Regions from separate parts of the Paeniglutamicibacter sp. MACA_103 genome, predicted to be linked through region 3. Evidence: riboswitches for the same ligand, from Rfam matches in the RefSeq annotation. Region 3 holds a riboswitch; each other region holds the start of a gene.
What was found. A riboswitch is a leader RNA that binds a small molecule or an ion and turns the genes downstream of it on or off. The one in region 3 is predicted to bind thiamine pyrophosphate.
Positions count from the first base shown of each region.

Region 1 (7,426 bases), on a different contig from region 3:
AAGGCCGTCAAATTGCCGACGCCGTCATGATGCCACCCCGCGGCCGGCTCGGGCATACGCCCCACCCCGCAGATCCTGTCCACCCCGCACCCCGCCAAGTCCTGGGACCACGTTTCAAGGGTTTCCGGTGAGCAGGCAACACCCACCGTCTGCAGAACCCGGCGCAGCGGTGCCACCAGGCGCACCACGTCATCGATGCCGTCAACGGGATGGATCCGGAGGAAACGGTTCAACGGGGAGGGAACGAGGACCTCGGCTTCCGGGTCGTAGACTACCGTCCAGTTGTTGCCGGCCGGGGCGGTGAAGTACAAAAGGCCGTCATCCGTGTACGAGCGGAACTCCTGGGTCGAGCGCGCCCTGTCCAGTGCCACATGCTCTTCCAAACCGAGCCTGGCGCGGGGCTCCGCCACGTCGAATAGCTGCATCTGCTCGGCGACCGAAGCGGCAAATTGCTCCGGGCCCACCTCACCGCCGCGCTGGACAAAGACCGCATGCGGGGAAAGGCATCCCTGTTGATCGTACTGGGAGGCATCATAGGCAACCTTCACTGCCGTCTTCCCGAATTCCTCCTTGGTCAAGGCCTCGATACCCACCACGGCAAAACTCACCTTGTGCCCATGGGCTACAAGCCGGACGCCCGGCGGCACGCGGGCGGACACCGCGGCAATGGCAGCATCGCCGCCGGTCACCACCACGGCATCGGACTTGGCAAAGGCCGCCCGCTCGATCTCGTCGTTTCCGCCGGCCCAATGGACCATGGCCAGGCAGGTGGCCAAATCGGGGTCTTCCTCGGCAATGCTGTGGGCCAGGAACACCGCGAAGAGCGGTTCGCCCGAGGCGGACTTGCCCAGCGTTGCCGACTTCACCAACAGCGCACACACCAGGTTCCACGCGGCCAGGCCGGGGACATTGCCGGCATGTATCTGTGTGGTCAATCGCGGGCCGACGGCCCGTGACCGGCCGCCGGCCCGGTTGGGCTTGAAACCATCCAGGACCAGTGGGTTCTCCAGGTCCTGGGTGAGGAAACTCAATAGGCGATCCCTCCGAAAGGTCTGCAGGTAACGCGCCAGGCCACGGCGCACCATGGCCGGTGCATAGCCCGTCACCGCCGGAAGCACCGCCTCGGCCCTCACCCGCCAGTGGTAGTCCGGATCGGCCCAGCGGGCAAAGACCCGACCAAGCACGTCCACCACGTCCATTACCGGGCGGTTCGCAAGGTGTGCCTCCTGGGCTGCCAGCAAGCGCTGCGCCAATAGGTCCACCAGGCCGGACGTCATCTCCGGGGTTCGCACCACGATGGAGCCGGCGACCGTCTCTTTCCAGGTGAGGTCCCTCAGTTCACTGGCCTCCAGCTGCGGGAGGAAGAAGCCGTCAATGGCTTCGGGAACAATGGCGGCCGGCCCCTTGGCGGATGCGCCCGGATGTGTCTGCTCCATGATTTCTCAGCCCCTGTTCGCGCTGAGCATCTCATCCAGGGCCATGGAGCATCCACGCGCCTCGGCGGCCTCGGCGCGGCCGACCAGGACAAAGTCCGGTTGGATGGCTTCTCCCCCGGGTGCCGGCGGCACCAGGTATCCAATGTCCTCGGCAAGCACCGCCAAGCACGATCCCCTGTTGGCCAGGTCGTAGTGCACGATCAGCCCGTGTTGGCCCGGCTCGACGTCTTCCCCCGTGGAGGGATCGATGACCCGGATCCGGCTCCACGCCGGGACCGCCTTGCGCCTGACTGAGGGTTGCCGGCCCAGCCATGCCTCGCGCAGCGTCGAATCGTAGTACTGGGTGCTGATTTCGGTCATCCCGTAATAGTTCACGCACCATGTATCGGCAATGCCGAGCCGCTGGCCAAAGTTGAGCCGCAATTCATCGGCCCCGACCTCGCGGGAGCGTCCCTTGTATCCCCCGGTGTCCAGCAGCCTGCTGCCCGCCGGCAGGGAAAAGGCCAGCCCCTCGCGTTCTAGCGCGTCCAGCAGGTGCACGTAGGCAAAGGAGGTGCCCAGCAACGCGACGGGTTCCCCGGCGGCCTCCGCATCGCGCAGCACCGTGGCGAGGCGGCTCCAGTCGAGCTCGTCACCCGCCATGAAGTAGTCGCTGCCCGGGGCGCCAAAGGCATCAACCAGCTCTCCCAGGAAATGGGCCAGGGATGAATTTGGCTGCTCGTCAGGGCGCGCGTTGAGCACCAGCAGCCGCATGGTCCGCTTATCGGGCAGGAAGTAGTGGGCGAATGCCTCGCGGGCAGAGGCATCGTAAAGGTACAGGTGCGGGTGGTGGTTCCGGCCGCGGGTGGTGGGATCGGTGCTCCCGCTGGTCATGAAGACGGCGGCAGCATCTTCCACCGGATCACAGGCCAAGGTGAGTTCCTTGAACGCGGTCAAGGGCACCGGCGGAATGTCCTGCCATCGGGACAGGGAACCGGGATGCACCCCGCGCGCCCGACAGAAACGTTGGTAAGGGATGTTGCGTTCGTATTGGTAGGCGAAAAGTCCCAGGGCCAGGACGTTGAACTCGGAATCGTCCTCGGGGCTCCCCGCACTGCTGTCCGTGGCAGGCCCCGGCCCGCGTTCGATATAGGCCTGGATGCGCAGATCCAGGTCGTCACGCTGGGCTTCGGACGTGTTGGATCCTTGGGTGTTCATCGGGCGTTCTCCCCTTCCGTGCTTGTCTCGCGCATGGCGTCGGATTCCGCTCGCGGGCCCGCTGGGCCGTCCAGGCTTCTCGTCTGCGATCCCAACTCCGAGAGGTCGGTGCTGCGCCCCGCCGCGGCGGACACCACAAGGGTCACGGCGGCGGAGGCGACCGAGGCCGCGAGGAACGGGGCCAAGGACAGTCCCTGGGCAAAGGTGGCAATGGCCAGGGCGGCCGGCAGGCTGCCGCCGGCGAACCAGCCATAGCCCAGCGCCGCCACCAGTCCCGCGATGGAGCCGCCGATCGCGGCGTTGGAGGTCGAACGGCGCCACAGGCCCAACAGGATCGGAATGATCGTCGCGGCGCACAGCAGGTCGGCGATCAGGAACAGGCGCAGCACCGAGAAGCCCTGGAAGGCCACGAGGGCCGGGATCGCGGTGAACACAATCGTGGCTATCCGCGCCCCGGACAGGCGGAGCCTTGGTACGTGTGTCACGGCCATGGCAGCCAGCCCGTTTTGCAGGGTGTCCACCGTGGAGGCCACGAGCGCCAGGGTCAGAACGAGAACGGCCGCCAGGACCCAAACCGGCTGCAATTCCAGCAGGGCAAAGAACGGCACCGCCGGGGTGCCCAGGGCAACCCCGTAGGCGGCAGCGAGCAGTCCGACCAGGCCGGCAGCGAAGACCACGGGGAACCGGGTGACGGCACCGATGAGGGCGCCGCGGCCCAGGGCGCGGGCGTCGCGGGCCGCCCAGACCCGCTGCCAGTACCCGTTGTGGAAGAGCGTGGTGCCGGTGACAGCCACGACCAGGGTCAGCGCTGCCTCGATGCCGTGCAGGTCCACGGCGAATAATGCCGGGTCCAGAGGTCCCGTATTGCGGGAGAGCCCGCCGAAGAGGACGGCTCCAACGACCACCAGCAGCCCAAAGAGCATCCAGGATTGCCAGCGATCGGTGTGGATCGAGGCCCGCAGCCCGCCGTATGCGGTGTAGAGCGCAGTGATCAGGGCAACGGCAATGATCCCCAGCCGCGGATCCAAGTCGGACATGCGCCCAAGCACCGCACCGATGGCGGTCAGCTCGGCCGAGAGGGCAATGAGCATGTACATCATGGAAATCGCAAGTGCGTAGATGTGCATGGTAGTTCCGTAGCGCAGGCGCACAAACTCCACGAGGTTGTGCCCGTCCGGGATCAGCTTACGCAGGCGCTTTCCCACCAGCACCAGGCCAATCAGCGGCACGGTGACCGCGACGGCGTAACCGACCACGCCGGCAATGCCTGTGGTGGCCCCGACCTCCGGTGCGGCGAAAAGGATCCACGCACCTACTCCCGAGGCAAAGAAGGACAATCCCAAGCCCAGTCCGTTTTGGCTGTTGCGGGCCACGGCGAATTCCTCGAGGCTCCGATCCCGCCCGATTCCCAGGCCAACCCAGGCAAACACCGCCAACACAATGATCAAAATCGCCAAGGATATGGAAAAACCAAGCATCAACATTCATCCCTTCGCCGGCATTACCCGGACAGGTTCATGCGGTCGGCGACACCGTTAGTCGCCCTCTCAGCCTGGTTCTTCCCAAGCTCCCGCGTTGTGGGATCGACTCTAGCCACACCGTGGCCCGGATCCCAATCCCGAGCAGTCTGGAACCGTGAATATGAAGCTGCGAACTCCGGGCTTTCTCTGCCGGCGGATCGGCGGGAAAGGATTTCCAAAGATCGATTCTGGTCGGCCCCGTTGGCCCGATTCACCCTTCCGGGTCGTGCAATGCTGGAATATATGTGCCTTTTGACCTGGCGAAAACTCGTGGTAACCGTGGCAATGTTCCGTCCCCCTTGGGCCTGCTGGCGGGCTGCGCCGCCAAGCCACGCTCGCCGCACTTTGCGTCTCCCACGGCGCCAGCGTCCGCCGTTGCACCCGTTGTCCAGGACAAGGTCTGTTCCACCTGGTTGGACCTTCTTTTGGTCCCCGGGGTTAGGACTTCCTCGCGGTCCAATGAGGAACGCCATATCTATGCGCAATGGCGGAAACTGTCCCGGTTGAGTCCAACACCCTGGCTCCGGCCCGGTTGAACATCCGCCGGCAGCTCACCCCTGTGTCCTCACAAACGTTCGGCATCCGACTCATCAGATCCACCTTCTATGGCGCCAACGGAACCATGTCCGAAAGAACCATGAGGTTTGACGCCCGCTTGCCAGCCAGCTCCTGAGGATTGTTCCTAGGCTCCGCGGACTGCGACTTCTCCCGCCTTGGCGTGCTCCGCCCCGAACACCAAGTAGCGGTTGGCGATCTTCTCGGTAAAGAACCGGTCGTGGCTAACCACCACGACAGCGCCGGGGAAGTGCAGAAGCGCGCGCTCCATCACCTGGGTACTGGCCATGTCCAAGTGGTTTGTGGGCTCATCCAAGATCAGCACCGAAGCACCCGAAAGCAGGCACATGGCCATGGCCACGCGCGCACGCTGGCCACCTGAAAGGTTGCCGATGCGGTTCTTCAAGTCGGCCTCGGAGAACTGGAACATGGCCAGGAACCGGTTCACCGACTTCTTCGTCGCGCTGAAGGCCAAGGAATTCGGCATCGCGTTGACCGCATGGGTCACGGTGTCTTCGGGATCCAGCTCATCAAGGATCTCGTTGTAAGAAACCACCGCGGCACCCTTGGTCCAGGTCACGTACCCCGAATCCTGTTTCTCCGTCTCGGTCAGCACACGCAACAGGGTGGACTTACCGCTGCCGTTGGCACCGAGGATGACCATCCGGTTGCCGCGTCGCACCTCAAAACTGAGGTCGTTGAAGAGCGTCTTTTCCCCGTAGGACTTCGACAGTCCTTCGACCCGGCAAAGGGTGTCCTTGATGTGCAGGCCGCCATAGATCTCGGTGATGATCTTGTCCACGGGCCGCGGCGCGCGCGACTTCTTGATCTTGGAGAGCTTGTTGTCCAGGCCCTTGCTGGCTGCCTTGGCCGCCTCGCGGCGGTCAGAGATTCCCTCGGCTTCAAAGGCCAGAAGCTCGGATTCGTGGACGAATTGCGACTCGAGGGTCTTGAGCTTGAATTGCTTGGCCACCACGTATTCTGCGAAGTTTCCCGGGTATTCGTGGAGGTGGAAGTTCTCGACCTCGATGATCCTTGTGACCACCGAATCCAGGAACTTGCGGTCGTGCGAAACGATGATGGCCGCACCCTTGAATGACTTGAACCAGTTTTCGAGCCATTCGACGCCTGCGACATCGAGGAAGTTGGTCGGCTCATCCAGCAAGAGGACATCCGGGTCCTCGAGCAGGATCTTCGCCAGTGCGGCACGGTTGCGCCATCCGCCTGAGAGGGAATCAATGGAGCAAATCCTGTGGGCCTCGTCAAAGCCCAGCTTGGTAAGTACGGTGTCTATGGAACGGGGGTAATCCCAACCATCTAGTCGATCCATGGATTCGAAGAGCTCGGACTGGCGGTGGATCAACCGATCCATTTCGTCGGCCTTGGGATCGGCGGCAATGGCAGTATCGATCTCGGCGAGTTCCGCCTCGATGGTCTTGACTTCCGCAAAGAGTTCGTCGAGCACCTCTGAGATGGTCGAAGCTCCATTGAGTTCTGAGAACTGGGAGAAATAGCCGATCTTGGTTCCCAACTCCACCGCCACCGTGCCGGTGTCCGGTTCCACCTGGTCAAGGATCAGCTTCAGCAAGGTTGACTTGCCCGAACCGTTCCTGCCGATAAGACCGACACGGTCCCCCGCCTCTAGCTTGAAAAACGCCTCGCGCAGGATCGGGTTGTTTTCGAATCGCACGCTGACATCGTTTAGCCGGATCAAGCTCATGGTGGTGTGGTCCTATCAGGAGAATCGGTGGTGGAGAGATGGGCACGTTCCCCCCGACGGGGTCCGCTCGGTGAACTAGACACGAGTCGATACCGCGAAACACCACCACCGATTCTACAAGGCCAGGCACAGCGCTCCCGGCGGAGCAGTCTGCACGGCCGAACATGGTGGCGCGTTTCATGGTCCAATGCCAGACTGGACACAGGAGGCGTGCCGTGTCTGCAAACGAATTCACCGGTTCACGCGACAGTTCTGCCCACGAACAACTGGTCTGGGACTACGTCGAGTCATTGCCGACCAGCGAGATCGACAAGATCATCGGGCGCGCAGAGCGCAAGGTCGAGAAAATCGCCTACGGCATGTTGATGGCCGGACGTCCCATCAACCTCGAGATCCGCAAGAAGCTCATTCAATCCGCCATCCTGCGCGAGCTGAACACCCGCGCAGGATGACCCCCGTCACGTTTCTTCTCTCTCGGGAACGCAACGAAGGCCTACTTGACCAGCGGAGCTCCGGTCCCGTAATTCCCGTACGTCTCCACGTGGATATGGTCGAGGTGCAACGTCGTATCGTTCCACATGTTCACGAACTGCTGCCCGTACTTGCCGGACTTCGAGTATTCTTCCCAGCCCTTGCTGGGGCCGAGCCAGATCTTGTCCTGCCAGATCAGGTAGCTGATCCCGAGTGACTTGCGGTTCGCGATAAGGAAGCGTGCAATCTCGTCACCGTTCTTGACGCCTTGGGCACTCTTGTAGTCCTTAATCATGAGGTCGGTCGCGCGGCCACTGCTGTGCCCGACGGAACCGGCACGAACGCCGCCATAGGAAGACACGTAGCCCGCATACCGCTTCTTCACCGCAGCATTGACCGCCACTGTATCCGGTTGGAGCGTGGCCACGACGGTCTTGGACAGGTAGTCCTCACTCATCCACCCGGTGCCCAGGCTGGTGACCACGCGGGCCCAGCCGTAGCTGGAATTCAGGTAGGTGACCCGGTCG
Region 1 is NZ_JBIXLN010000024.1:67,393-74,818, forward strand. It holds gene ACIPVK_RS12745 (acyl-CoA reductase) at 1-1,436, opposite strand, end outside; gene ACIPVK_RS12750 (hypothetical protein) at 1,443-2,633, opposite strand; gene ACIPVK_RS12755 (sodium:solute symporter family transporter) at 2,630-4,090, opposite strand; TPP riboswitch at 4,102-4,217, opposite strand; gene ACIPVK_RS12760 (ABC-F family ATP-binding cassette domain-containing protein) at 4,836-6,428, opposite strand; gene ACIPVK_RS12765 (hypothetical protein) at 6,644-6,880, shown strand; partial or broken gene ACIPVK_RS12770 (SH3 domain-containing protein) at 6,922-7,426, opposite strand, start outside.
Region 1: it holds a riboswitch for thiamine pyrophosphate, as region 3 does, so the genes downstream of both, ACIPVK_RS12755 (sodium:solute symporter family transporter) here and ACIPVK_RS16985 (ECF transporter S component) in region 3, are expected to answer to the same signal.

Region 2 (7,426 bases), on a different contig from region 3:
TGTAGCCCGCTGCGGCCAGGGCTTCCAGCGCCTGCCCCGAACGCACGCCCGACTTGCAGTGCAGCACCAGCGGCACGCCGCGCGGGATCCCGGCCAGCGCGGACCCGTCCCTGATGCCGGCGAGTGGAACCAACACGGACCCTTCAATGCGTGAGATCTCGAATTCCACCGGCTCGCGCACGTCGAGCAACACGAAGTCTTCCTCCCCCGTATCCCGCTTGGCCAGCCGGGCAGCCAGCTCATCGACTCCAATCAACGCGTCGTCCTCAGGAGTTTGGTCCCCGGCCGCGGCAAGTCCGCAGAAGATCTCATAGTCAACGAGTTCGGTGATCGGGGCGGCCTCCGGGTCCTTCGCGATGCGCAGTTCGCGCCAGCGCGAGCCGAGCGCATCGAAGACCAGCAGCCTGCCCAGAAGGGTCTCGCCAACCCCGGTGATGAGCTTGACGGCCTCGGTGACCATCATCGCCCCGATCGAGGCGCACAGCATCCCGAAGACCCCGCCCTCCGCGCAGGAGGGGACGGTTCCGGCCGCCGGTGGTTCCGGGTAGAGGTCTCGGTAGTTCGGGCCGTGCTTTGCCCAGAAGACGCTGACCTGGCCGTCGAAGCGCAGGATGGAACCCCACACATAAGGCTTGCCCAGCAGTGCGGCAGCGTCGTTGACCAGGTAGCGCGTGGCGAAGTTGTCCGCACCGTCCAGGATGACGTCGTAGTCGGCGAAGATCTCCAGCACGTTGGAGGAATCCAGCCGCACCGGGTGCAACACGACATCCACGCCCGGGTTGATGGCGGCAACCGAGTCGCGGGCTGACTCCAGCTTGGTGCGGCCGATGTCTTGCACCCCGTGGATCACCTGGCGCTGCAGGTTGCTCAGCTCCACGGTGTCATCGTCCACGATCCCCAGCGTTCCCACGCCGGCGGCGGCCAGATACAGCAATGCCGGAGAGCCCAGGCCCCCGGCCCCGATGACCAGCACCTTGGCGTTGCGCAGCCTTCGCTGTCCCTCGAGCCCGATCTCCGGCATCAAGGCATGGCGGGAGTAGCGTTCGAGCTCCTCGGCGATCAGGGGCGGCCCCGGCTCCACCAGTGGCGGCAACGATGCAATGTTGTTTTCGACGAACGTTGTACTCAATGAAACCTGCCTTATAAACCTAAGGGGACAACAACAAATGATTTATTGTCTGCGCCCAGAACAAGATTGGCCGCCCCCGAAAATCCCTTTCGGGAGCGGCCCTCAAACTATTTGGCTAGAGGCCGCCCAAGGGCGAGCCGTCGATTTCCCGACCCTCCTCGGTGCAGAGGCACAGCCTGTTTCCCTGCGCGTCGGTGGCCACCACGAACCTGGGGGCGGACTCCGGGTCCAGCGCCGCGCCGGTGGCGTCCAGCGCGCCCAGGATGGCCGAGCTTTCGCTATGCGGCACCGTGATGTCCAGGTGGAAGCGGTTGGCGTTTGGCGTGGCCGTCTTCTGGAACCAGAGGGCAGGTCCGCGGCCGAAGGGGTCGGCCAGGCTGCCGTCCTTCTGCCGCTTGTAGCCCAGCGCCGTGCGCCAGGTCTCCGAGATGGCGTCCTCGTCGTCGGTGTCGATGGCGATCTCCACGACCCGCAAAAGGTCCGGCCGGGCCGTGGCACCGGAGTTCTGTGCCTCGGCGGAAATCGACCTGGCCAGCGCCGCATCCCGTGCGCTCACCCGGCTCCCCGCGTCGTGCGAGGTCAGGGTGATGAACAACGTGTCATAGCGCCAGTCGATGTCCGGGTGGTGGTTGGCCTCCTGGGCCAACGCGCCGATGGTGGCGAACAACGCCAGGGCCGAGGCCGAGGACTCGCACTTCAGCGCGGTGCGCAGGGCACCGAGTCCGTAGCGCCATTGCGGCAGCTGCAGCAGGTTCGCCTGGACTTGTTCGGTGGTCAGAACGTCTTTTGCGGGCATGGTTCTCTCCTTCGGGTTCCGGTTCAGAGATCCGGGCGTCCCTCCATGGCGGAGGATGCCAGGGCATGTGTGCGCCTGGGCATGCGCCCTGCTTGTGCCGCCAGTCTGCCACCAATGACCGCATGTCTAAAGGCCTGGGCCATGCGGACCGGGTCCTGGGCGCGGGTGACGGCGGAGGCCAGCAGCACCGCGTCGCACCCAAGCTCCATGGCCAGGGCCGCATCGGATGCCGTGCCGATTCCGGCGTCGAGGATGACCGGGACGGAGGCGCGGGAGACGATCAATTCGATGTTGTGCGGGTTCAGGATCCCGAGTCCGGTGCCGATGGGGGCGCCCAGCGGCATCACGGCCGCGGCGCCGAGCTGTTCCAGTCGCAGGGCGAGCACCGGATCGTCGTTGGTGTAGGCGAAGACCTTGAAACCGCGGTCCACCAGCGCCTCGGTGGCCTCGACCAGCTCGACGGCGTCGGGCAGCAGAGTGTTTTCGTCGGCGATGACCTCGAGCTTGACCCAGTCGGTTTCCAGGGCCTCGCGGCCCAGTTCGGCGGTCATCAGCGCCTCGCGGGCGGTGAAGCACCCGGCGGTGTTGGGCAACACGCGGATGTTGTTCTCGAGAAGCAGGTCAAAGAGGTTGGTGCCGCCGGTGGATCCCGGGCCGGGCGCGCTGTAGCGGCGCATGGCCACCGTGGTCAGCTCGGTGCCCGAGGCAACCAGAGCGGCACCCAGCCCGTCCAGGCTCGGCGCGCCGCCGGTGCCCATGATGAGCCGGGAGCCCAGGGTGATGCCGTCGATGACCAGCGGGTCGATTTCTGTCAGTGTTTGCGTCATGGTCCTTCGCTTTCTTCCAAGTCGGTGGGGCGGACGTGCGGTGGGTGCTGGTGGTCAGCCGCCCTGGACGGCGGTGACGATCTCGATGTCGTCATGTTGCTCAAGCGCGGTCGCCGACCACTGGCTGCGCGGGACGATCCCCGAGTTGCGGGCCACGGCCACGCCAAGGCGTCCGCCGTCGGCCGGCTTGCCGGTGGGCAACAGCTGGCGGCCGGTGACGGCGGTGACCAGCTGGGCCAGGGTGGTTCCGGCGTCCAGCGGGCGGGGGGCTCCGTTGAGTTGGATGGTGCTCATGCATACTCCTTGGGTTGCAGTACAGGTGAAAACCGGTCGGGTCGGAAGCGGTCCCATGAGGGGTTGCTGCGGCCGGCGATCAGCTCGACGATGATGTGGGCGGCGATCGGCGTGAGCAGCACGCCGTGCCTGAAGAATCCGGTGGCGACCAGCAGCCCCGGAACGTCTGTCCCGCCTCCCGAGGCCACGCGCCCCAGCAGCGGCGCGTTGTCCGGCGTGCCGGGGCGGGCGCGGGCCGTGGTTTCGATGAGCTCGAGCTCGGCGACGGCGGGCAGCAGCACCTGGGCATCGCGCAGCAGCTGGTGCACTCCCCCGGCGCTGACCCCGGGGTTGCCGTCTTCGCGGGCGGTCGCCCCGATGACCACCGTGTCATCCCCGCGCGGGACCACGTAGACCGGCAGTCCGCGCACCATCCCGCGCAGCGTGGCAGTGGTAAGCGGGCGCAGGTGTTCGGGGACGCGCAGCCGCAGGATGTCCCCGTACACCGGGCGCAGCGGAAGCACCAGAGAATCGGGCAGCCCGCCGAAGTCGGCGGCGCCCAGGCCGTTGGCGAGAACGGTCTCGCGGGCACGGACCTCGGTGCCGTCGGCAAGCAGCACCCCGGTGACCCGGGAGCCGGAATCCGCGGCGTCTTCGTGCAGCAGGGCGGTTGCCCGGGAGCGCACCAGGGTCTGGCCCGGGGCCGCCGCGTCGCGTTCGGCTCCGACGGCCTCCAGGCGCGCCATGATGGCCCGTGCCACGGCCCGGGGGTCGACCTGGTGGTCCATCTCGATCAGGTGGGCGGCGGAAATGTGCGGGGACAGCAACGGCTCGAGCTCCCGTGCTTCGCGGGTGGACAGCCGGGTGACCCCGAGCCCCTGCCGGGCTTGCGCCTCACGCAGGTCGCCGAGTGCGGCACGGTCGGCGGCATCTGCGCCGAGGGCCAGCGTGGGGCTGGTGCGGAACCCGGTGTCCAGGCCGGTCTCCGCGCCCAGGGTTTGGGCAAAGTCGGGCCAGCGGGCGGCCGAGGCCAGGGTGAGGGAGAGCAGGTCCTCTTCCTGGTAGTGCAGTTCGCTGACCGGGGCCAGCATGCCGGCGGCGGCAAAGGTCGCGCCGGCGGCGGGATCCGGGTCGATGAGCATGGTGCGGTGCCCGGCACGCTGGGCTTCGAGGGCAATGCCCAGGCCGATGATTCCGCCGCCAATGACGGCGACATCGCACATGAGGGGGTCGGGCACGGTGCACGCCATCGAGGTCTCCTTCCCTACGCCGGTATTAGCCGGATCAGGTTCCACGCCACCCTCGTTTCGAAGGCGGCATCTGTCGGTCGGCGCAATCGGCGCCCTCTCAGCCAGCTTTCCTGGCTCCCGCGGTACTGAACTAGTCTAGGAGACATGAGCCAGATCACCACCCAAGATGAAGTGACCCCCGTCTTATCCGCCCCGGACCTCGCCGCCGCGCGGCTGTACCTGTGCACCGATGCCCGGAAGGAGCGTGGGGATTTCGCCGATTTCCTGCGCGCCGCCTATGCCGGAGGGGTCGACATCATCCAGCTGCGCGACAAGAACCTGGACGCCGCCGAGGAACTTGAACTGCTCCTTGTGCTGCGCGGTGTTGCCGAGGAATGCGGCAAGTCGTGGTCGGTGAACGACCGCGCGGACCTGGCGATGCTCTCCGGAGCCCCGGTGTTCCACGTCGGCCAAAAGGACCTGCCGCTGCCCGGCGTCAGGTCGCTGCTCGGCCCCTCCGTCACCGTGGGGCTTTCCAGCCACGACCCTGCGCAGATCACCGCGGCCGCGGCAGACCCCGACATCGACTACTTCTGCGTCGGCCCGCTATGGGCCACACCCACCAAGCCCGGGCGCGCGGCCGTCGGACTGGAAATGGTGGCGCATGCCGCCTCCCTGGAAACGGCCAAGCCGTGGTTCGCCATCGGAGGGATCGATCTGGGCAACGTGGAGCAGGTCGTCGAGGCGGGTGCCTCGCGCATCGTGGTGGTGCGCGCGATCACCGACGCGGACGACCCGACCGCGGCAGCCCGCCAGTTGCTCTCCCGGTTGCCGGAACTCGCCTGAGCGGCAACTGCTTTCGGCCGCGGCAGGCTCTCGGCGCCCACCCTCGGGCGGGTGCCAACCGTCAGGCCCGTGGGTGGCATCGACGTTTCTGCCCCTAGATCTCGAGCACGCTTCCGTGCTCCTCGCCAATATCGGGGAGGTCGTTGGTGTCCAGGTCCTCCATCAGGTGAATGCCTGCGTACTCGTGGATCATGATGCGGCCCGCCTCGTCGAAGACCCGGATCGAGCGTCGGAGCCGGCCCCCGGGATAGTAGGGATGCCGGAAGGAGATTCTGACCCGGGTCTGTGGCCACTGCCCCTCCACGTCCACCCGCGCATCGCTGACGCCGTCCGCGATCGGGAAGGATTCCCCGTTGGCGTCGCGCCAATACGCTTCCATGTTGGCAAACTGTCCGGTAATTCCGTGGACCGCAGCCAATTCCTGCGCCGCGGTCGGCGCCGCCCGGTTCCATCTGGTCCCTGGAATCCCGTCCAGGTCGATGTCCTCCGGATCGGCGGACGACGCGGATGGCTCGTCTTCCCAACGGTCCTCGACAAGCTCACCCCAGCCTTGGGGCACGAAGTCCCTGAACCGCACCCGTGCAGGCAATTCCGCACCGACGGGCAGAACCAGTGTTGCCCGTCGGTATTCAAAACAGAATCCATCGCTGTCGCGGTGCGCAACCGGGGGTGAGGGCTGCACCAAGAACGACGTCCCGGCCTCCTCGTCGCCCACGGATTCCACCTGCCGGTCGAATTCCACCCTTCGCGTTGCTTGGGTGGGCATGTGGACTTCAAGCGCCATGGGTGCGGCCCAACCCTCGGGCAGTTCACCGCCGGAGTAGCTTTCATCAATGGGCAAGACCTCGAACGGAGCTGTCCATAATCCGTGACGGGTTGCTCCCAGCACGCGGGACCTATTTGCCCCCACGTGTCCGACGGATCCGTCGGCGCCGATCCGCACAGCGGTGATGTCCTGGATCCCATGGGGACCCAATGCCGTTGGGCCGATCTCGTCTGCGCAGCCGGCATAAACTACCCATGCCGCATCGGGGGCACTGAGCAGCGAGATCTCGGGGGAAATGATACCGATATCCAGCTCCGGCCAGCTCACCGGATGATCGGGCAGGCCCGGCCCGCGCACCACTGCCACGGGCCGCGTTTGGTCAACGAAGATGACGGCATCGCCCACGGCGACTCTCGGGAACGGATGCATCTGATCCACCATGCGGCCAGCCTAACAGCCGGATATCCGTGGAATCGCTGGTCACGGGCGCCGTCATGAAAGACGGACACCTGTGCGCAGGGAACATAATGGTTGGAATTGACCCGCCCAACCCAGATGCGGGTCTTGGCCGGGGGGAGCACCAATGGATGTCAGGCAATTGAGGTATTTCCTGGCGGTGGTTGACCATCAGGGGTTCAACCGGGCCGCCGAAAAACTTCTCATCGCCCAGCCATCGTTGTCGCAAGCGATCAAGACCCTGGAACAGGAAGCTGGGGTGCCGTTGTTCCACCGCGTGGGCCGCCGGGCTGTGCTCAGCGAGGCGGGCAAGGCGTTGGTGGGACCGGCGCGGTTGGTGGTCAGGGACCTGGAGGCTGCGCAGTCGGCCATGGCGGATGTGAAGGGTGTGCGCAGCGGTCGGCTCGAACTGATTGCCATGCCGTCCCCGGGAGTGGAACCGCTGACCACGATGATCGCCACCTACGCCCGGTTGCATCCTTCGATCACGGTGAGCACGGATGCGGCCTTCACGGTGGATGATGTGGTGTCCTCTGTGCGCAACGGAAGCAGCGAGGTCGGCATACTGGGATCGGACCGGCCGATCCGGGTCCCCGACGTCGATGTCCTTCAACTGGAGCGCCAGCCATTGGTGCTGATAGTCAACCCGCAGGCAGATGATTTCGGGGACCGCGACGTCATTTCTCCGCAGGACCTGGATGGTCACCGGGTGGTGGTTTCCCAACGAGGCTCTCTCATGCGCTCATTGGTCGACAACGTCCTGGCCAGCGGAATCAAGGTGGAGATCGTCGTCGAAGTCGCGCACCGCACCTCGGTGCTCCCGCTGGTGCTGGCGGGTGTGGGCCATTCGGTCATGCCGCTTTCCTGGGCACCGCTGGCACGGCAGTCCGGCCTGCGTGTGGTGCACATCGAGCCGGTCTCGGAACTGCATGTGGCGATCCTGAGCCGGCAGGCCAACCTGACACCCGCAGCAAAAGCCTTCCTGGGTGTGGCCCGGGACTATGCGGCATCCCGCATCGACCACATTGGATAGGTTCTACCTATTTGGCGTATGCAATTTCAGTCTTGGACGTATCTGATGACGCCCGATCTAATTGAACCCAA
Region 2 is NZ_JBIXLN010000004.1:88,007-95,432, reverse strand. It holds gene moeB (molybdopterin-synthase adenylyltransferase MoeB) at 1-1,129, opposite strand, end outside; gene ACIPVK_RS03155 (4a-hydroxytetrahydrobiopterin dehydratase) at 1,245-1,925, opposite strand; gene ACIPVK_RS03150 (thiazole synthase) at 1,949-2,752, opposite strand; gene thiS (sulfur carrier protein ThiS) at 2,807-3,046, opposite strand; gene thiO (glycine oxidase ThiO) at 3,043-4,275, opposite strand; TPP riboswitch at 4,270-4,405, opposite strand; gene thiE (thiamine phosphate synthase) at 4,420-5,100, shown strand; gene ACIPVK_RS03130 (hypothetical protein) at 5,195-6,307, opposite strand; gene ACIPVK_RS03125 (LysR family transcriptional regulator) at 6,450-7,355, shown strand.
Region 2: it holds a riboswitch for thiamine pyrophosphate, as region 3 does, so the genes downstream of both, thiO (glycine oxidase ThiO) here and ACIPVK_RS16985 (ECF transporter S component) in region 3, are expected to answer to the same signal.

Region 3 (7,426 bases):
AACCTTGCGGCCGGGGCGTTGCCGGCCATCGCCTCCATGGGTTTCGGTGCCTAGCCACCGCTCCGGGAAACGAACGGGTCCCCCTCCCTGCGCGCATGGCAAGATGCACCGGGACCGGGACCCATCGTGTCTCCACCACTAGGTCCAGACCAGGTTCCAGGTTCCCAGCGCGACCGCGGCCCAGGTGGCGGCGGCGCCCAGCAGCAGGCCCGCGGCAACGATGCCCGCATCGCGGCGCCCGTACACCGATTCCCTGAGCCAGGTCCGCTCGTTGGTGCCGAAGCCCTTGGCCTCCATGGTCACCGCCAGGCGCGAGGCCCGGCGGATGGCCTGGACCAGCAGGCCAAAGACCTGCCCCAGGTTGGCGCGCATCCGCTGGCCCACCGAGCCGCGGCTGCCCACGCCCCTTGCGCGCCGGGCCATGCCCAGCGTGGTCCATTCCTCGATCAGCAACCCCAGCAGCCGCATGCCGGCAAGCGCCCCGAGCACGAAGCGGTGCGGAAGCCGCGCCTTCTGCGCCAGCGCATTGGCCAGGTCCGTGGGGTCGGTCGTGAAGAGCACCAGCACCGCGGGGATGGCCACGGCGAAGGCCCGCAGGCCGGTGGCGGCACCGGCCGCCAGCGACCCCTCGGTCACGTCGAAGATGCCCAGGTCCAACAACACCGCCCCGGAGTCGTTGCCCACCAGCGCGGTCCCCCAGGCGCCGAAGAGCGCCGCCAGCAGCAGCGGCCAGCCCCGGGCCAGGAAGCGCGGGATCGAGAGCCCGGCCAGCGGCAATGCCAGGACGGTCGCCAGGACCACCAGGGAGCTGCTGGCCCAGTCCATCGAGGCCACCAGCGGGATCGTTGCCAGTGCGACGGCGACCAGCTTCGCCAGCGGGTTCGCCCGGCCCAGGAAGCTGGCCCCGCCGCGGACATCGGCCTCCAGCAACCCGGGGCGGACCTCCGCGTCCGGGGTCCGGTCCCGGGTGCCCCGGGCATCGAGGACGAATTCGTGGGCGCCCAGTGCGCGGGCGAAGTCGGCGTCGTGGGTCACGGCGATGATCGCCGTGCCGCCCTCCAGCTCCTCGCGCAGCAGCAGTGCAAGCTCGCGCCAGGTATTGGCGTCCTGCCCGAAGGTCGGCTCGTCCAGGATCAGGACCTGCGGGGAGGAAGCCAGGACCGTGGCCACCGAGAGCCGCCGCTTTTCCCCGCCCGAAAGGGTGAAGGGGTTTGCCTCGGCCAGGTGGCCCAGCCGCAGCCGCTCCAGCAATGACTCGACCCGCGAGGCGATTTCCTCATCGGTGAACAGCGGGTCCCGGGTGCCCTGTTTGACCGCGTGCTTCGGGCCGAAGGCCAGTTCCTCGGCCACCGTGTTGGTGACGAATTGGTGTTCGGGTTCCTGGAACACCGAGCCGATGCGGCCCACCAGCTCGGTGGCGCGCCAATGGTAGGGGCGCGATTCGGAGCCGGCCGCCAGTTCCGCGGTGGCCAGCACCGTGCCGGCGGCCGCCGGCAGCAATCCCCCGAGGGTCAGCGCGAAGGTCGACTTGCCCGAGCCGTTGGCCCCGCGCACGCACCAGGCCTCGCCCGCCGCAAGGCGCAGGTCAAGCCCGTCGGCGGCCGGAACACCGCCGCGCTTCCGGGCGACGGCCAGGGCACTGGCCTCGAGCAGCAGGGTGCCGCCTTCCGCGCGCTCATCCCCGGCGCCGATGGCGGGGGTGTATCCGGGCACCCAGACCCCGGCGGAGATCAGTTCCTCGCGAACCTCGCCGGGCCCGAAGAGCTCCTGCGGGGTCCCGTCGTGGGCGATGCCCCCGCCCGGTTCCAGCACGATGACCCGGTCCATGTGCGGCGCCCAGGCTTCCAGCCGGTGTTCGACGATCAGCAGGGTCGCACCGGTGGCATCCAAGGCCCGGATCACCGCGTCGCGGACCTCCAGCACGCCGGCCGGGTCGAGGTTCGCCGTCGGCTCGTCCAGCAGGACCAGCCCCGGGCCCATGGCCAGGATCCCGGCCAGGGCCAGGCGTTGCTTTTGCCCGCCCGAGAGCGCCGCGGTGGGGTGCTCCGGCGGGACGTCGAGCCCCACGGCGTCGAGGGCCTCGATGATGCGCCGGGAGATCTCTTCCGGCGGCACGGAGAGGTTTTCGGCGCCGAAGGCCACGTCGTCCCCGACCCGGGCCTGGACGACCTGGGTCTCGGGGTCCTGTTGCATGAGCCCGACCAGTCCCCGGCCCTGTGCCGCCGGCGTTCCGTCGAGCAGGAGCTCGCCGGAGGAATAGGCATCGTCGTCCTCGTGCAGGACCCCGGCCAGGGCGTAGAGCAGCGTGGATTTGCCGGCACCCGAGGGCCCGGCCAGCAGCACCCGCTCCCCGGCGCGGATTTCCAGGTCAAGGCCCCACAGTGCAGGTTGGGCGCGGTCGGCATGCCGCCACCCCCAGTTGCGGGCGCTGACGGACACGGCCGAGGCCAGCCGGCGTTCCTTGCCGGGGGCGTCGGCTTCACGGTGCAGCATCGAATGTGAAGTCATGAAGGCGACCGCGGCCTAGATGATGGGTTCGGTGGCTGCCTTGCGGCTGGCAAGGGCTCCGAGGGCGCCGGTCTTGGCCAGGGCACGGGTGGCGAAGAAGGACAGCAGCCCGGCGATGACGACTCCCGAGATGGTCATGAACGCGATGTATGCGAAGAGCATGCCGGTGGTGTATTCGGGGAACCAGCGGAAGATGAAGGTGTCGTTGACGCTGCCGAAGAGTCCCGCCGCGCCACCGGCCAGCAGTGCCACGGGCAGGTTGAACTTGCGGTAGCGGAACGCGCCGAAGACCAGCTCCGCGCCGAGGCCCTGGATCAGGCCGGAGGCCAGGACGGTCAGCCCGAATTCCGAACCCATGAGCGCCGAAACCATGGCGGCGACCAGTTCGCAGAACAGTGCGGCGCCGGGCTTGCGGATGATCAGCGCCCCGAGCACCGCGGGGAAGAGCCACATGCCCGAGACCAGGGCGGCCGAGGGCGGGAAGGCCAGGAACAGCACGTCGAGCAGGTGGTGGGTGCTGTTCCAGGCCCAGAAGATGACGCCCGAGGACACGGCGATGACGGCGGCGATGACGATGTCGACGACACGCCAGGACTTGCTGGCCGTGTGGTGCCCGGCGGGCTGGTTGGCGATGCTCATGGTGGAGATCCTCCTTGGATTCAAGGAGGGGAGGGAACGCGTCTATGCGAACGCACCCCTGAGAACTCGACTTCCTTCGCCGGTACTAGCCGGGGCAGGTTCGAGGGTCTGCGGCTCTCCGCACTCTCAGCGCCTTGGTGCGAATTTCTCCGCACGACGCTCCCCTGTCGTGATTGTTTCAGTCCTATGATGCTACCTCACGCTATGCTGGGGCAGGTACCGTTGCCCGCAACATTTGGGAGTTCCCGTGAACAGCTTGATGAAACTCGTCGGCCCGCTTATTTCGATCGCCGCAGGATTCGTGGGTGGAAAGATCGTTGACAAGGCCTGGATCGGATTCACCGGCCAGCAGCCGCCCAAGCACGGCAACAAGGAGGCCCAGGCCGAGGCCAGCATGCGCCAGGCGATTGTCTTCGCCGTGCTTTCGGCCACGACCGCCGCCCTGATCCAGGTGCTCACCGACCGCGGAACCCAAAGGGCCCTGGCCCGGTTCGCCAAGAAGGCCTAACACCACAAACGATTCAGGTGCCCACGGATTTCCCGTGGGCACCTGAATCGTTTCCGGCGCTCCCCTGGATCCCGGGCAGGGATGCGCGCCGCGGGGCCTAGTCGATGAAGTCGGTGCGGTCCCGCGTTCCGCCCCGGCCGCTTTCGTCTTCCTCCCGCTGTTCAGCGGCCTCGACGACCGCCGCCAGCTCATCCGCAACGAGGGTCTCGCGCTTGAGGTGCCGCGTCCGGTAGCCGGCGCGCCCCACCATGTGCGCCGAGACCGGTGCGGTGAGCAGCTGCAGCAGCCACGCCAGCGCCAGCACCGGCAGCACGGCCCAGGAACGCAGTTCCAGCCCGAGCGCCGCCAGCAGCAGGAACAGTCCCAGCACCTGCGGCTTGGTCGCGGCGTGCAGCCGCGAGAGCAGGTCGGGGAAGCGAAGCATGCCGATTCCCGCGGCCAGGGACATCAGGGATCCGACGATCATGAACGTCCCGGCGACGATGTCGATGATGGTGTCAAGCATCAGGCGTTCCTCCGGTCCGTGACGAAGCGGGAAACCGTGACCGAGCCGACGAACCCGACCAGGCATGCCAGCAGCACGAAGACCAGGTTGTTGGTGTGCCTGTTGACGGTCATCTCGATGCACAGCGCCGCGGAGATGATCAGCAACAGGACATCGGTGGCGATGACGCGTTCCAGGATGGACGGTCCCATCGCCAGCCTGGCGATGGCCAGGCAGGCGGCAATCGAGAGCGTGATTCCGCAGATCCACAAGACGATGTTCATGAGGTTGCTCCGTGTTCCTTGCTCGGTGCCTTCTTCTCGGCCTTCAGCGCGGCCAGCTCTTCGGTGGTGCCCATCATCCGGATCAGCCGTTCCTCGATCAGCAGGACCGATGCGCGGGCCTTTTCCACGCCCGCCTGGTCGTTGACGTTGAGCACATGCAGGTACAGCGTGGAGCTCCGGCGGTCCACCTCCACGACGTACGAGCCGGGCACCAGCGTCAGCACGTGGCCCACGAAGGTGACCAGCAGGTCCGACTCCGTGCGCAGCGTGACGGTGATGACCGCGCTGGTGGTCCGCGGCCCGCGAAACACCGCCAGGTACATGACCTCGAAGCTGGCCAGTGTCACGTCGCGCAGGAAAGCCCCGACGAAGACCACCGCGCGCCAGATGTTGAAGCGTCCCGAGAGGATCACCGGCGGCAGGCGGAAGACCCGCACCAGCAACAGCGAGATCAGCAGCCCGAAGACCAGGTTGCCGAGGGCAAAGTCCTGCCAGAGCGCGCCCCAGACCAGCGTCATGCCGAGCAGCAGCGGAATTTCCTGGCGCAGCGTGGAGCGCTGGCGCTGCCCGTGCTCGTCCTTGGCATCGGCCAGACGTTGTTCCCGGCTCATCGCGATTGCCCCTCTCCGGCGCCGAGTACGGCCTCGATGTAGTTGCCCTCGTCCAGCATCTGCCCGGCCACCCGGTCACTGAAGTCGAAGAGCGGCCCGGCGAACACCGTCAGGGCCACGCCCACCAGCACCAGGGCCGCGGTCATGGCGAGCATGCCGTTGGGCAGCAGGGCGGCGTTTCCGCGGTCGGAATAGCGGCTGGCCGGTTCGTCGGCGACGATGTCGTAGGTGGCGCCGCGGGCCGCGGAGACGCCCACCAGCAGCAGCGGGTCCGGGTCCGTGGCGTCCTCGGCATTGCGCCAGAACGCCCTGTTCCAGATGCGCGCGACGGCCAGCAGCGTCAACAGCGAGGTCAGCAGGGACACGCCGACCAGCACCCAGGCCATGGGCGTGCCCAGCTCGGCGCCGCCCTGGACCAGCCCCAGCTTGCCCAGGAACCCGGAGAACGGCGGGATGCCGCCCAGGTTCATGGCCGGGACGAAGAAGAGCAGGGCCAGCAGCGGGGAGAGCTTCGCCAGGGAGCCGAGCCGGTCGATGTTCGAGGTCCCGGCGCGGCGTTCGATGAGCCCGGCCACCAGGAACAGCGAGGTCTGCACCACGATGTGGTGGGCCACGTAGTAGATGGTGGCGCCCAGGCCCAGCTGGTTGCCCACGGCGACGCCGAAGATCAGGAAGCCGATGTGGCTGGTCAGCGTGAAGGAAAGCATGCGCTTGATGTCGGTCTGCGCCACGGCGCCCAGGATTCCCACCAGCATGGTCAGCCCCGCCACAAGCATCAGCGCGTCGGAGAGTTGGTTCCCGGGGAAGAGCAGGGTCTCGGTGCGGATGATGGCGTATACGCCGACCTTGGTCAGCAGCCCGGCGAACACCGCGGTGACCGGCGCTGGCGCCGTCGGGTAGGAGTCCGGGAGCCAGAAGGACAGCGGGAAGACCGCGGCCTTGATCCCGAAGGCCACCAGCAGCATCACGTGCAGCACCGTCTGGGTGCCCGGGGAGATGTCCGGCAGCTTCTGGGCCAGGTCGGCCATGTTCACGGTGCCCACGGCCGCGTAGATCATGCCGATGGAGATCAGGAACAGCAGCGAGGAGGCCACCGAGACCACCACGTAGGTGGTCCCGGCGCGGATGCGCGCGGTGGTGCCGCCCAGGGTCAGCAGCACGTAGGAAGCGGTGAGCAGTATCTCGAAGCCCACGTACAGGTTGAACAGGTCCCCGGCCAGGAAGGCGTTGGACACGCCCGCCACCAGGATCAGGTAGGCCGGGTGGAAGATGGACACCGGCCCGTCCTCGTCCCCGTCGGCCAGGCCCTGGCTGGTGGCGTAGAGCAACACGGCCAGGGAGACGATGGTGGAGACCACCAGCATGAAGGCGGAGAACCCGTCCACGACCATGGAGATGCCGAAGGGCGGTGCCCAGCCGCCGAGCGTGACCGAGTAGGTCCCGCCGTCCCAGACCAGGGCCAGCATCCAGGCCTCGAGGCACAGGGTGGCCACGAGGACGCCGATGGTCACCGCGCGCTGGGTGCGCTGCTTGCGGCGCAGGATGAAGGCCAGTGCCGCGCCGAAGATCGGCAGGGCCACCGCCAGCGGGGCAAATGAAACGGCGGTCAGTGGTGCATCGATCATGCGCGCGGCCCCTCGTCCTTGGTGTCTTCTGCGGGCACGAGCCCGTCCCCCTCGAATTCGGTGGTGTCCTCGGGAACCGGGGAGTCTTCCTCGAAGTCGAAGGTCGACTGCTGCGAGACGCGACGGTCCTCGTCGTCGTCGGCGACCACGTCGGCCCGGGAGATCACCCAGGAGCGGTAGATGATGCCCAGCATGAACGCGGTCACCGCGAAGGTGATCACGATGGCCGTGAGGATCAGCGCCTGGGGCAGCGGGTCGCTGTATTGCTCAGCGTCGAGCCCCGCCTGGTACAGCGGGGCCTGCCCGCGGCGGCCGCCGGCGGAGAGGATCAGCAGGTTCACGCCGTTGCCCAGGACCACGATGCCCAGCAGCACCCGGGTGAGGGAACGCTCCAGCAGGAGGTAGATCCCCACGGCGAAAAGGATGCCCATCACTATGAGCAAGGTGATATTGGTGCTCAACGTCCCACTCCCGTCTCCGCGTCGGAAACCATGTCATGCGTGTCGGTGGGGCTGCGGCCCTCGGAGCGGTCGTCGATTTCCGAGCCCAGGGAGCGCAGCACGTCGATGACCAGCCCGACCACCACCAGGTAGACCCCGATGTCGAAGAGCGTCGAGGTCACGAACTTTTGCTCCCCGAAGAGCGGCCAGGTGAATTCGATGGCGGCGGAGGTGAACATCTGCGCGCCGAAGAACAGCGGTCCCACGGCCGTGAGCGCCGCGAGCCCCAGCCCGGTGCCCATGAGCGTTCCCGGGCTCACCGGGGTG
Region 3 is NZ_JBIXLN010000040.1:24,902-32,327, forward strand. It holds gene ACIPVK_RS16975 (NUDIX hydrolase) at 1-54, shown strand, start outside; gene ACIPVK_RS16980 (ATP-binding cassette domain-containing protein) at 139-2,508, opposite strand; gene ACIPVK_RS16985 (ECF transporter S component) at 2,524-3,147, opposite strand; TPP riboswitch at 3,202-3,323, opposite strand; gene ACIPVK_RS16990 (DUF4235 domain-containing protein) at 3,395-3,655, shown strand; gene mnhG (monovalent cation/H(+) antiporter subunit G) at 3,753-4,160, opposite strand; gene ACIPVK_RS17000 (monovalent cation/H+ antiporter complex subunit F) at 4,160-4,423, opposite strand; gene ACIPVK_RS17005 (Na+/H+ antiporter subunit E) at 4,420-5,034, opposite strand; gene ACIPVK_RS17010 (Na+/H+ antiporter subunit D) at 5,031-6,659, opposite strand; gene ACIPVK_RS17015 (Na(+)/H(+) antiporter subunit C) at 6,656-7,120, opposite strand; gene ACIPVK_RS17020 (Na+/H+ antiporter subunit A) at 7,117-7,426, opposite strand, start outside.